2 regions of the Paenibacillus sp. FSL R7-0198 genome follow, and region 2 is predicted to be linked to the other one. Evidence: riboswitches for the same ligand, from Rfam matches in the RefSeq annotation. Region 2 holds a riboswitch; the other holds the start of a gene.
What was found. Region 2 has a riboswitch for glycine ahead of gcvT (glycine cleavage system aminomethyltransferase GcvT). Riboswitches for the same ligand answer to the same signal wherever they lie in the genome.

Region 1: it holds a riboswitch for glycine, as region 2 does, so the genes downstream of both, sdaAB (L-serine ammonia-lyase, iron-sulfur-dependent subunit beta) here and gcvT (glycine cleavage system aminomethyltransferase GcvT) in region 2, are expected to answer to the same signal.

What each region holds. Positions count from the first base shown of each region.
Region 1 covers NZ_JBBOCB010000001.1:4,203,942-4,208,372, forward strand. The annotation lists gene MKY87_RS18335 (phosphotransferase enzyme family protein) at 1-872, shown strand, start outside; glycine riboswitch at 1,228-1,352, shown strand; glycine riboswitch at 1,357-1,492, shown strand; gene sdaAB (L-serine ammonia-lyase, iron-sulfur-dependent subunit beta) at 1,605-2,294, shown strand; gene sdaAA (L-serine ammonia-lyase, iron-sulfur-dependent, subunit alpha) at 2,284-3,222, shown strand; gene MKY87_RS18350 (YhgE/Pip domain-containing protein) at 3,487-4,431, shown strand, end outside.
Region 2 covers NZ_JBBOCB010000001.1:2,039,737-2,044,167, reverse strand. The annotation lists gene gcvPA (aminomethyl-transferring glycine dehydrogenase subunit GcvPA) at 1-674, opposite strand, end outside; gene gcvT (glycine cleavage system aminomethyltransferase GcvT) at 671-1,807, opposite strand; glycine riboswitch at 2,024-2,124, opposite strand; glycine riboswitch at 2,128-2,250, opposite strand; gene gcvH (glycine cleavage system protein GcvH) at 2,596-2,988, shown strand; gene MKY87_RS08715 (PTS mannitol transporter subunit IICB) at 3,409-4,431, shown strand, end outside.

The DNA.
Region 1 (4,431 bases), 2.2 Mb from region 2:
AGAAGTATCTGCTACGTATCCATCAAGCCGCATATGCAAGTATGACAGGCATTCAGCATACGCTTCCTGCGCTGGAGGCAGAGATGAACCTGCTTCATGAGTTAAATGCAACGACGGCATTGCGCGTGCAGCATCCGGTACGGAATGTATCGGGAGACTGGGTCACGGTATGGAAAAGTGAAGCGGGTAAAGAAATCTGCTGTACAGTACTGGAGTGGATTGAGGGAAGGGACATCCAGCAGGGAGAACGCCTGACAACAGAGCAGATCTATGATCTGGGGGCACAACTGCAGATGCTTCATCAATATGGGCGTGAGCAGAATCAGACAGATCGAACAAAGGTGCGGCCGGCATATGGCAACATCCATGAGAACTTGGTCATGCTAGGGCAGCTGGAGGAAGGCGTCCGACTTGGGATTTTTACAACGGAAGACTTCGATCTGCTTCGTGAGACGTTTGAGAACATTAATGAACAGTTAGAAACATACCCGCAGCACGCAGGGACATGGGGGATCATTCATGGGGATATTACTCGCAACAATCTGCTGATAACGGATCAGGGGATATCCATGATTGATTTTTGTCTACACGGTTATGGTTATTATCTTTTTGATGCCGGAGGGGCAGCACTTATGTTTAATCGGGAGGAACGTGACATATTCTTATCCGGTTATACCCAACAGATCGCGCCACTGACGGATCGTGATATCCGATTAATGGAAGGGTTCATGTTGATCTTTACACTGGGTTATTATGCCTTTCAGATGGCGAATGAGTCGAGGCACGAATGGATGAAAGATCGCATGCCGAAGCTATGCAGCAAGTATTGCAGACCTTATGTACAGAACAAGAGTATCTTCTACGAATTGTGAATTATAATCCAGATGTGCAGACTCGGATGGGTTAGTGAGCAGTGTGGATCAAAGATTATGGTTGCCTGAATACCCGAACGGTTTCATGGACAATATCATAAATAATAGTAAGCACATCATTGATTGAAGTAGAACGAAATGAGCTGTTTAAAAGATCTTTTTAACGTATTAATGTAATGAAAGCTGACAAAATATTCTGGTTTTCATCGGTTCAATCGAAAATGAAGGAAATACATCCAAAGAAATCGTCAAGTTTGTTGACACTGATCTTCCGGTCGATTAATCTTAATGAAGAAGAAATTAATGACTTCCATGACTGTTCTGACATAAGCTCAGAATGGTTCCATATAGCGGATGATAACGAGCGGGAGAGATCTGGATTAGCCGAGCAAAATGGCTAGTGCTCAGGCACCGAAGGAGCAAGCTGCTGCGCACCCGGCGCAGTGGTTAATCTCTCAGGTAAATGTACCATCGTTGGACGCAACTCTGGAGAGTGCGCGAACTGCGCCACCCAAGGGGTATATGATCAGTCAGACCGGTGAACTTGTCTGTAATCGCAGGCAATGCACCTTGTCGTGAGACACTGCTGATCGTGAAACTCTCAGGTATCGAGGACAGAGAGAGGGCCTGAGGCCTTCTTCTGTCCTTTTTTGATGTCATCATTCAGTAAATAAGGAACAATATGGATTAGATTCTGGATGTAAATGACGAATACAATTGGAGGGTTATAAAGTGCGATTTAAAGATGTTTTCTCAATTATTGGTCCGTCCATGACAGGGCCTTCAAGTTCACATACAGCTGGAGCGGCAAGGCTGGGAAGAATCGCTCGTCAGTGGCTGGGATGTACGCCAGAACGTGCCCGGCTGACGTTATACGGTTCATTCGCTGACACCTATCAGGGGCACGGAACAGATCTGGCACTGATCGGCGGTCTTTTGGACTATGTCACAGACGATCCACGTATCCCGGATGCAGAGCAATACGCAGAGGAAGCAGGCATGGAGGTTGAGTTTTATACAAGTGGCCTGCCTGCTCCTCATCCGAATACGGTCAAAATTGAGTTGTGGCATGGAGAACGTGCCTGCTCCTTAATCGGTGCATCCATTGGTGGTGGCAGTGTATCGGTGCATGCGATGAATGATTTTCGTGTTCAGATTAGTGGTGAGTTTCCAACACTCGTTCTGCGACATGCAGACAAGGCAGGGGTGCTTGCATCGGTAACGTCCACGATCAGTTCATCCGGGGTTAACATCGGCTATATGCAGGTGGACCGGAAAGCCCGTGATGGCGAAGCACTTACCGCGATGGAAATGGATGGTGTGCCTAATCCTGATATGCTCAAGCGTCTAAGGGAGCTGGACCATGTGTTAGACATTCGTGTCATTGATTTGAAGAGAGGAGTTGATTCGGATGCGATTTAAACATTTACACGAACTGAATACGATCTGTACAGCGGAATCCAAAACCATTGCTCAGCTGATGATCGAGGAGCAGGTTCAGGAGACCAATACACCGGAAGCGGATGTTGTGAAGCAGATGTCTGAATATTATCAGGTGATGAAGGAAGCGGTACGCAAAGGGTTAACGGAAGATACAACATCACGCAGTGGGTTAACCGGTGGGGACGGGAAAAAAATGGCCGAGTACATTCGCAAGGGTGAGACTTGTTCAGGAGATGCTTCCGCACTTGCCATGGCGTATGCCCTGTGTGTATCTGAAGTGAATGCCTCCATGGGTCGGATCGTGGCAACACCAACAGCTGGTTCCTGTGGCATTATCCCGGGTGTGTTTATCAGTTCACAAGAGCGGTTTGGCTGGACGGACGAACATTTGGTGAACGGGTTGTTCTGTGCGGGAGCGATTGGTTATGTTATTGCCAACAATTCATTTATCTCCGGTGCCGAAGGTGGCTGCCAGGCGGAAGTGGGTTCAGCTATCGGCATGGCTGCGGGTGCCATGGTTGAACTGCGTGGAGGTACACCGGAACAGGTAGTTCATGCCGTTGGTTTGGCGTTAAAAAATACACTGGGCCTGATCTGCGATCCGGTTGCAGGCCTCGTTGAAATTCCTTGCATCGTCCGTAATGGACTGGGTGCGGTTACGGCGCTGGCTGCGGCTGACATGGCCCTGGCCGGAGTGCGTAGCGCCATTCCGTCAGACGAAGTCATCGACGTCATGCTGGAAGTAGGCAGCGCGATGCCGAGCCGCCATCGGGAGACAGCCCAGGGCGGGTTGGCCCAGACACCAACCGGCCGCAAAATGATGCAGAAGTTGGCTAAACCAAAGGCAAAGCGTGCAGAGCCTGAGCAGGAGTCTCCTGCTGAAAATGACGTAGAACCTAAGGCATAAATAGGATTGATATGAATTAAATCTAACACTAACTCGTGATACCATGAGCCTTGATTATTAGAGGTGAAGAAGAGTTCCTTACATGATACGAAAAGCCGATACATACCTTCCTGGTGAAGAGATGTATCGGCTTTTTTTTGTCTTTTTCCAACGAAGAAAAACAAAAAACATTGACGACATATATATCGTATTGATATATTAACTATTGTCATATATCAATACGATATATATGAGAGCGAAACAAAATTAAAGGAGATGGATAGAATGAAAGGAATTTTCCAGACGAGTCTACTGTTTTTGAAAAACGGAGCCACCATTGTAGGTTTAATTACGGCCGTGCTGTTCCAGGTTTTTTTTAACATCATCTGGCTTAGTGGATATGATCAGGTTAATGAGAGAATGACTGAGCTAGCTGTCACCATCGTGAATGAAGATGGGGTAGCGGCTGAACCGGTAGCCGAGTCTTTGGCGGCAGGTCTTAATTTCGAGATCAAACCATCTGAATCGATGCAAGAAGCACGACAGATGTTAACGGATCGGGATGTGTACATGATTATTGAGATTCCATCAGGTTTCATGCAGCAGGCAGAAGACTTGTCGAAGCCGATTGCAGTTAAGTATGTGATGAACGAATCAAACGTGGCTACCGTGAAAAGTGTGATGCAGAACGTAGCCGCACAAGTTACAGCGACGTTGAACCGTGAAGTACAAGAGAATGGCATTCGCGGAGTGCTGAATCAGTCCGGTATGACTGCTGATCAGTCCGATGCGCTTGCGGTAGGGTTGTCTTCACGCGTGGAGGCAGAGGTGGAGCGACTGAATCCTGTTGATAATTTTGCTTTCTCCATGGTACCGATGTTGATTGTAACGGCTACGTTTACCGGAGCGATGTTGCTTGGCATGAATCTGCAAAAAGTGTCTGGTGAACTGAGTGGAAGGGCAGGGAAATGGGAGCGTTTCTGGGCCCGCAACATCGTTAATCTTGGTGCTGCATTTATTGTTTCGCTCGTTGGATCGGGGATGATGCATGTTATGGGGGTATCGTCAGCAGACGGTTGGTTCATGTTATGGCTGTTCCAGTTGCTGGTCACCATATCTTTTATACTCATGGCTCAGTTGAGCTTGTTGTTGCTTGGCAATGCTGGGGCTTGGTTAAACAGTGCGCTGTTGCCTCTGCTGATGTTGTCCTCGGGCTCAACAATTCCGCGT
Region 2 (4,431 bases):
TTCACATTTTCCACAGCACCAAAGAAGTTCGGACTCTGGATCATGACAGCAGCGGTATCGTCCGATATGGCGGCTTGCAGAGCATCCCAGTCAGTTACTCCATCCTTATAACCAATCTCGACAATCTCCAGACTTAATCCGTGCGCATATGCCTGCAATACCTGACGGGCTTCCGGATGAACGGTACGGGATACGATGAGCTGTTTGCGACGAGTTGCCGCTGCGGCCAGATTACCTGCTTCTGCAAAGGCAGTTGCGCCGTCATACATACTGGCATTGGCTACAGCCATACCGGTTAATTCACAGATGTAGGATTGAAATTCGAAAATGGCCTGTAGTTCACCTTGGCTGATCTCAGGCTGATAAGGTGTGTAGGCGGTGTAGAACTCGGAACGGGAAATGACATGATTGATAACGGAAGGAACATGATGATCGTATATGCCTGCGCCGAGGAAGCTGGCGTGTGTTTCGAAATTGGCGTTGGCACCAGCTTGTTTGGACATGTGACGTGTCAGCGCATATTCATCAAGTTTGGAGGATACGGGCAGCTCGCCCTGATAACGAATCTCCTGCGGAATGTCCTGAAACAGTTCCTCCAGCGTATCCACACCGATGGTTGCGAGCATGGCGCTCTGATCTTGCTCGGTCATGGGAATGTAACGGTGCTTGCTCATGCTTGATCAGCTCCTTGAGTAGGTGTCTTTGACGTACGTGTCCGTTTATGAAAAGGGGTCTTCACAACCTCGGCTTTTAGTTTCTTGCCGCGGATCTCAATCTCAAGCGGGGTTCCCAGCGCAGCGTATTTACTGTCGATGAGAGCAAGCCCCAGATTACGCTTCAATGTAGGTGATTGCGTGCCTGTTGTTACTTCACCAATCTGTACGCCTTCGGCGTAAATCGGATAGTGGGGGCGGGGAATACCACGCTCCAGCACTTCGATGCCGACCAATTTGCGGGCAGGCCCGTCATTTTTTTGCTGTAACAAGGCTTCGTATCCGATAAAAGGTCCGGCATTCAGCTTCACAAACATGCCTACGCCAGCTTCGAGCGGAGAGATGGTTGCCGACAATTCCTGTCCATACAGGGGGAGCCTTGCTTCAAAGCGCAGTGTATCCCGGGCACCAAGTCCGGTTGGTACGAGTCCGTGACCTTCTCCGGCTTGCATTAATCCATTCCAGACCACAGCGGCCTGATCTGCAGGTACATATAGTTCAAAGCCGTCCTCACCGGTATAACCTGTACGGGACAACAGTAATTTAACGCCGCATACCTCTGCCTGCTGTACAAAACGGAAAGGCTCAATCGAGGATATATCCGTATCTGTAACTTTCCCGATAATGTCTACAGCCAGTGGACCTTGCAAGGCGAGCAGCGCCGTCTGCTCCGAATCGTTGGTCATGCTTACGCCAGGGATCAGGTGCTCTTGCAGCCACGCCCAATCCTTGTCGATGTTAGAGGCGTTAACAACGAGCATGTAATGCTGATCTTCCAGCTTATACACGAGCAGATCATCCACCACACCGCCATCTGGGTAACACATCAGGGTGTACTGGGCTTGACCGGGAATCAGCGTGGTCACATCATTGGTCGTCATTTGTTGCAAAAAAACTTCAGCCTGCTCACCCTGTACTGTGAATTCGCCCATATGGGATACATCAAACAGTCCAGCACGCTCACGCACCGCTTCATGTTCTTTCTGGATTCCGCTAAATTGCACTGGAAGCTCCCAGCCTCCAAAATCAATGCACCGTACGCCTTCGTATTGCTGATACAGTGGGAAGAGTGGTGTTCTAAGCAAATCGGACATCAAATCACCTCGTCATGGGCCGTCAACCGGCCGGATATACAATCGTGGATCAATGAACCAGGGTATTTTTACATTTTTCAGCAGAGATTTTTCGTAGATAAGTATGGTAAGGCAGCTATGACAGCGCCGTTCTACATCCTGTTTTTCGTTTTTTGGGAAAAAGGAAAAGGACAGGCCAAAGAATCGGCATGCCAAGTAGCACGCTGTATTCTAAGGCTCTGTCCCTTGTACCTGAGAGTTACCCCGCTGCCTTGTGCAGCAGGTTTCCCCTTGGGTGATCATAACGCCCGCTCAGGGCGAATAGATGCTCTCCAGAGTTGCGTCCCGTAAAAGTCCTTTTGCCTGAGAGATTCACCCCCGCTTATCGGTGGTTTACTCCTTCGGCGTTACCTCATGTACATCCCGAATCGGGTGTCACGGGTAATCTCTCCCTTTACATTCATCCGCGGGTATAACATAGTCCAATAAACACATTTACTCCTCTCATTAAAACGTGAATCCACTACCGATGTCAAGAACGATGTCATATATCATAACTAAAAAACCGAATATTTAATTTATCTTAAATGTTATTGTTCGTGTATTTAAAAAGACTGCGCTTACTATTCTAATATTCACCAGTATATGAAGAAAGAGTGTAATCGGGTTACAGGATTTAGAGGTGATCAATAAATAAATTGTGAGGTATCTTGACATTTGAATCAAAAATATCATACGCTATGTTCTGGGAAAAAGGTTAAGGTCAAAGAACGCATGCACTCATTTAATGAAAAGCGAGGCGGATATCGATGAGCGAATTGAAAAGTGATTTCCTGTACAGTGAAGAGCACGAATGGGTGCAAACCGTAGGGGAGGATACTGTACGTATTGGCATTACCGAGTTCGCGCAGCATCAGCTGGGTGACATTGTGTTTGTGGAATTGCCTGACCTTGAAACCAATGTAAAAGCAGAGGACAGCATTGGAACGATCGAATCGGTCAAAACGGTTTCGGACTTGTTTTCTCCCGTCACTGGTTCAATTATTGCAGTGAATGATTCGTTGCAGGACTCCCCTGAACTTGTCAACAGCTCTCCATACGAGGAAGGCTGGATGATTGAAATCCGTGTTGAGGGAGATCTGACAGCAGCATTGTCTACATTGATGAATGCAGACGCGTATCGTAAACATACGGAAGAATAGTATCAACGAACTTGTACTTATTAACATACATTTTATAAACAAAATGAGATCTGCTTCATATTGTTTCGACCTGTGTGAGCCTGAGGCTTGCACAGGTTTTTTGTGCTTTCCGAGAATGGTTTCCAATGCGGATTGAAGCAGATTGTGGATGTGAATCGCCTGATTAGACCAAGCTATAGGTTAGAAATTGATTTTGGAAATGATAAAAGTCATAGGCAAGAAAAGCCTTGTGTACCAATGGGTTCAGCCATTATGCATCAATTAAAACGATTACATAACCTAATGTTGTCATCATTGTTCATGACGAAAGTACGCTTTCATTTCATTGAACAGGAGAGCATTCTCGCTTAGGATTACAGCAGGGGAGAAATGATACCCCTTTCATAAATCATAATGACTTGATCCAAGGAGGATAATACAATGAGTAATTTGGACCAATCGTCCAATTCCAAAGGTGGGCTACGGGTAGGTGTTCAGCGTTTTGGCCGATTCCTGAGTGGTATGGTCATGCCGAATATGGGAGCGTTTATTGCCTGGGGATTAATTACGGCTCTGTTCATTCCAACAGGCTGGTTCCCTAACGAGACGCTTGCGCAGCTAGTCGATCCGATGATCAAATATTTGCTGCCACTGTTAATTGGTTACACCGGGGGTACGATGGTGCATGGTCAGCGTGGTGGTGTCGTGGGTGCCATTATGACCATCGGGGTCATCGTGGGTAGTGATATCCCGATGTTCCTAGGTGCCATGATTGCCGGACCACTGGCAGCATGGATCATCAAAAAGTTTGATAAATCGATCGAAGGTAAAGTTAGAGCCGGATTTGAAATGCTGGTTAACAACTTTTCAGCCGGTATTATTGGCGGGATCTTGGGGATTTTTGCGCTACTGGGCATCGGGCCTGCTGTAGAAGCAATTAGCAAAGTATTATCTGCCGGGGTACAAGGCTTAATGAATCTTGGTTTGCTGCCGCTGGTCAACCTAATCATTGAACCAGGTAAAGTATTGTTCCTGAACAATGCAATCAACCACGGGATTCTGACACCAATTGCAACAGATCAAGCGAGAGAGTTAGGGCAATCCGTATTATACATGCTTGAATCGAACCCGGGTCCGGGACTTGGTATCTTGCTTGCTTACTGTTTCTTCGGACGCGGAATGGCCAAATCTTCTGCACCAGGTGCCGTTATCATTCATTTCTTCGGGGGAATTCATGAGATCTACTTCCCTTACATTTTGATGAGACCGATTCTGATTCTTGCCGCAATTGCGGGTGGCGTCGCAGGTACATTAACATTTATGCTCACCGGAGCAGGACTTGTTTCAGCACCATCACCGGGTAGTATTATCGCGTATTTCCTCTTAACACCGAAAGGTGGATACCTGCCAATGCTTGCAGGGGTGCTTGTAGCAGCCGTCGTTTCCTTCCTGGTAGCAGCAGTG